One region of the Psychrobacillus sp. FSL W7-1493 genome, then DNA from elsewhere that is predicted to be linked to it. Evidence: riboswitches for the same ligand, from Rfam matches in the RefSeq annotation. Region 1 holds a riboswitch; the other holds the start of a gene.
What was found. Region 1 has a riboswitch for cobalamin ahead of MKX96_RS18465 (ribonucleoside-diphosphate reductase subunit alpha). Riboswitches for the same ligand answer to the same signal wherever they lie in the genome.

Region 1 (2,206 bases):
TACCTGTGAAAATATCATGCGCTCGAAGGCGATCATCTCCATTGTTTAGGCGTAAGTCTAAAAAAGTAAAAATATCCTTATGCCAAGCATCCAAGTAAACAGCTACTGCTCCTTGTCGTTGGCCAAGCTGATCGACGCTGACTGCCGTATTATTTAACTGTTTAATCCAAGGTAGAACTCCACTAGATGCTCCCACGAATCCTCGTATAGAAGAGCCACGGCTACGCACCTTCCCCATATATACACCGATACCCCCTCCAAATTTAGATAGAGTAGCTACGTCTGTATTACTGTCGTAAATACCTTGCAGACTATCATCTACAGTGTCTATAAAGCAGCTAGAGAGCTGTCCATGCGGCTTCCCAGCATTAGATAAAGTTGGAGTTGCAACCGTCATATATAAATTGCTCATCGCCCAATAAGCTTCTTTTATTTTTTCAAGACGGTTTACTTTTTCGTCCTTCATAAGTGTCATAGCTATAACAAGCCAGCGTTCTTGTGGCAACTCTACAATATTCTTATTAAAATCCTTCGCTACATAGCGATCTAAAAGGGTTTTTAAGGCTATATAGGTAAATAGGAAATCTCTTTTTGCGACAAGGAGATTTCCTAGCTGCTCTAACTCCTCATTCGAATAACTTTCCATAATAGAGGGATTATATATTCCCTTTTTAGCAAGGATCCGTACGTTCTCTGCAAATTTTGTATAGACGGCATCTGCGGTTGTGTTTCTGCGTTCGGCTTGCTGTGAATAGACTTCTGCTAAATATATTCTTGAGGCTACAAATGTCCAAAATGGCTCCTGTTCATCTAAAAAGCTTAGTGCATCTAGAGACATAGCTTTAGACCAAGCAGCAATTGTGCCTTCCGGGTGTTTTTGTAACCACTTGTGATGCGACTTAACTAAGGGCGCTATCTTTTCTTCTCCAAATTCTACTATTAACTGCTGTAATACCTGCTGTTTTTCTGTATTCGTAATAATTGCCAATTCAAATTCCTCCCTATTTTTTATATACAAAAAAAGCGATGCCTCCAGCCTCTTCGGCTGAGTCATCGCTCATGATTTTAAAGTAGGAAACAACAAGACATATCGTTCGTTTTAAGATAGAGTCTCTCGCCCCCACCTCTCAACCCCCGAAGAAAGTGTTGCTTCACCGATAAAAAGGCAGGTCTACTGGCTCGTGTTTCTCCCTTCTGCTGGCCTTCCCACGAAATATCGCAGTGGCATATTCAACAGTCGTCTACACTTACAGTTGCGGGGACAGCTTCGGTCTTTCACCGAATTCCCTTTTAAACCATAACGGTACCTTTTCATCGTATAAATACTATATATTGTGTTTTGATTACTTATATACCCTAACATATTGTGTTTAAACTTGTACATAGGTAAAAAGACTATGAGTTAGGTCTTACATCTTATTTTCAGAATAACTCTGTCACAAAATTGCGAATCCAATATTTTCTGTATATTATAATTATAGCGACCTATAAAAATGGTAAAATATCTTAATTTTAGGAGAGTGTTAAATATGATTGCAAGCAATTCCGCGAGGTCGACCTCTAAGGACTTATTACCCCAAGGACCAGTTGGTATTGGTGGCTGGCTGATACTTCCACTTATCGGACTTATTACCTCACCGTTTGTTATTATTGCCTATCTCATGATAGATGTTTTCCCTTTTATGACGGCTGAAGGTTGGGAGAGTATAACTAGTAGGAGTGGAGAGTATTACCACCCTTTATTTGGCCCAATTGTAATAATAGATCTCATCATTTACCTTGCTCAAAATTCTTTAGTTATCGTATTACTCATTCTTTTCTTTAAAAACAAAACCATTTTCCCTAGAGTAATGATCACCTATCTTACCACAATACTAATATTAGATATTCTCATAGGCTATATAAATTTGCAAATCGTAGAGAGTGTGTTTGAACCCGATCCTTTAACGTCCCAGCACTATATGTTTAATGTAATACGGGCTATGGTAAGTACCTCGATTTGGATTACTTATTTTAGTAAATCCAAGAGAGTAAAGAATACATTTGTAAAGTAAACATACGATAGGAGGTAGTTCTCAATGACTGTTACTAATGTATCTATACAACCACATAATGGACCCTCAGGAATTAATGGTTGGCTAATTCTGCCCTTGATCGGTTTGCTATTTGCACCATTTCACTATTTACTTAGATTTTTCAGCCACGT
Region 2 (2,206 bases), on a different contig from region 1:
GGCAAGGTGAACATTCCTAAAAAAGGTACCGATATTCCAAAAAAGAGTGTAGCCACTGCACCAACCGATGCTCCGGACGACACTCCCAATGTATAAGGATCAGCTAGCGGATTTTTAAGCAGACTTTGAAAAGCTGCTCCCGCTATTGCCAGGGATGCTCCGACTAATCCTGCGAGTATAACTCGCGGCATGCGAATCTTCCAGACGATATTTGTTGCAATCGCATCTGTACCCGTATCCCATAAAGTACTGATCGGTACCTTTACAGATCCGACCGACACACCTAGCCAAATGGCTACGATTAACGTAGCCAGTGACAAGATATAACCGATCATTGATTTACTCACTAAATGCCTCCGGATAAATAGCCTTAGCCACTTCCTCTAGGCCTTCTACTAAACGTGGACCTGGACGACTCGTTGCATCCTCATCCACTTGTACCACCTCATCATTTTGAATGGCAGTCACTGTGTCAAAACCATCACGCCGTTTCACCTTTTCTACAATTCCTTCTACGTAGTCATAGGTGATTAACATAACATCTGGGTTACGGCTTACTATTTCCTCTGGGTTAACTTGAAACCAGCCATCTTGATCGGCCATAATATTTTCTGCATTGACCATCGTTAAAATTTCTTGCATAAATGTCCCATTACCAGGAGTATAAATTTCTGGTACATCGGAAGTTTCTACGAATACTGTTTTCTTTGTCTCTACTTTTGCAACTTTTTCTTGAATTTCATCAACCTTTGCCTTCATATCCTCTATAACGGCTTGTGCTTCCTCATATTTCCCCGTTGCTCGGCCAATTTGTTCAATAGTTTTATAGGTTAAGTTAAAATCCTTTGCATCCTGTACCACAAATACCTTTACACCAGCATCTCGAAGCTGCTGTAATCCTGACTCTGCCATTGAAACAATGGATTCATGAGCGAATACGATATCCGGACTTAAAGAGATTATTTTTTCAATGTTATACTCCATGCCACCAATTTTTTCTTTTTCTAAGGCTTCCTTAGGGTAGCTCTCATAATCATTCACACCGATAATTTCTTCATCTAGCCCTAAAGCAAATAGAATTTCGGTATTGCTTGGAATCATAGATATAATTGATGTTGGGGCTTCCTCTAGCGTAATCTCTTGTCCTACTGCATCAGTGAGAGTCAGCGGAAATGCTGTTTCCGAGCTACCAACCTCTACACTATCTTCTTTTTCTAACGGAAGTGTTTCGGAATCATTGCACCCAGCCAATACAAACAGTGCTATCCCAATTAATAACCAAAACTTTTTCATCCTTCATTCCTCCTAATTTTAAACAATAAAAAATCCCCCATCCTAGGATGAGAGATAGATAGGTATAAATCTGCCAAAAATACCGAAAGCGGACCTACACCAGACCTATCCGCGTAGGTAATGGGTGTGCACATAAAGGCAGGTTTTCTGGCTTATGATGCACATGCATCACTTACAGTGGCGGGACCGCGCTGGACTCTAACCAGCTTCCCTTTTAACTCTAGTATCCAATAACTAGAGCACCTTTACGCAAATGTTATTCTATTGTTTCTTGCATTTATTATACCTTATATTTAGATGTTGTCGAGATGATGTCGGGATTTGAGAAAGGCATCCGTTTCATAATTTCAAAAATACGAACAATTAATAAAGAATATTCAAGTTTATATACTTTTATATGTGGAAAGTAGAATTGATTTTCGCTCATATCTCGGACGATCTTTCGAGGGGGGGAGCGATAAGTCATCACCTGTCGCTTACGCGCAAGGTTGTGATGTCTGAGCTGTCTCACTCATCCCTACTTGTGCCACCGCCTGCCGCTACAATCAATTTTAGAAAAGGTTCGTGTTTAACTATTTTGAGAAATGAATCTTCTCCAGCTCAAGCGAGGTAAAAAAACAGTAGTAATTGATTAAAGGTGATTTCAGTGAAATTTTTACATTCATATTATCGAAATCATTTCACGTTTCACTTTCTGACCTTCTATAAAGCTAGGGGAGTAGCATTTTTGTAGCTTAAGTAAAAAATGTCCATCTCCTATTAGAAAATATTCGAGAGATACTCACCCCTAATGCTATTAATAAAAATCACAGTACACAATCCACTCTTGTTTGTCTTGATTATAGAAAAAATAGAAGCTACCACTGTCTACTATGTTGAATTGCGCTTTCGCATCAGAGCTTATCTGAAAGAC

Region 2: linked by a shared signal. The riboswitch ahead of MKX96_RS16640 (ABC transporter substrate-binding protein) and the one ahead of MKX96_RS18465 (ribonucleoside-diphosphate reductase subunit alpha) in region 1 are both predicted to bind cobalamin.

Annotation. Positions count from the first base shown of each region.
Region 1 is NZ_JBBOSB010000002.1:189,563-191,768, reverse strand. Features, by position in the region: gene MKX96_RS18465 (ribonucleoside-diphosphate reductase subunit alpha) at 1-982, opposite strand, end outside; cobalamin riboswitch at 1,148-1,326, opposite strand; gene MKX96_RS18460 (DUF2569 domain-containing protein) at 1,530-2,054, shown strand; gene MKX96_RS18455 (DUF2569 family protein) at 2,079-2,206, shown strand, end outside.
Region 2 is NZ_JBBOSB010000001.1:3,360,373-3,362,578, forward strand. Features, by position in the region: gene MKX96_RS16635 (FecCD family ABC transporter permease) at 1-335, opposite strand, end outside; gene MKX96_RS16640 (ABC transporter substrate-binding protein) at 340-1,293, opposite strand; cobalamin riboswitch at 1,414-1,555, opposite strand; gene MKX96_RS16645 (DUF1963 domain-containing protein) at 2,090-2,206, opposite strand, start outside.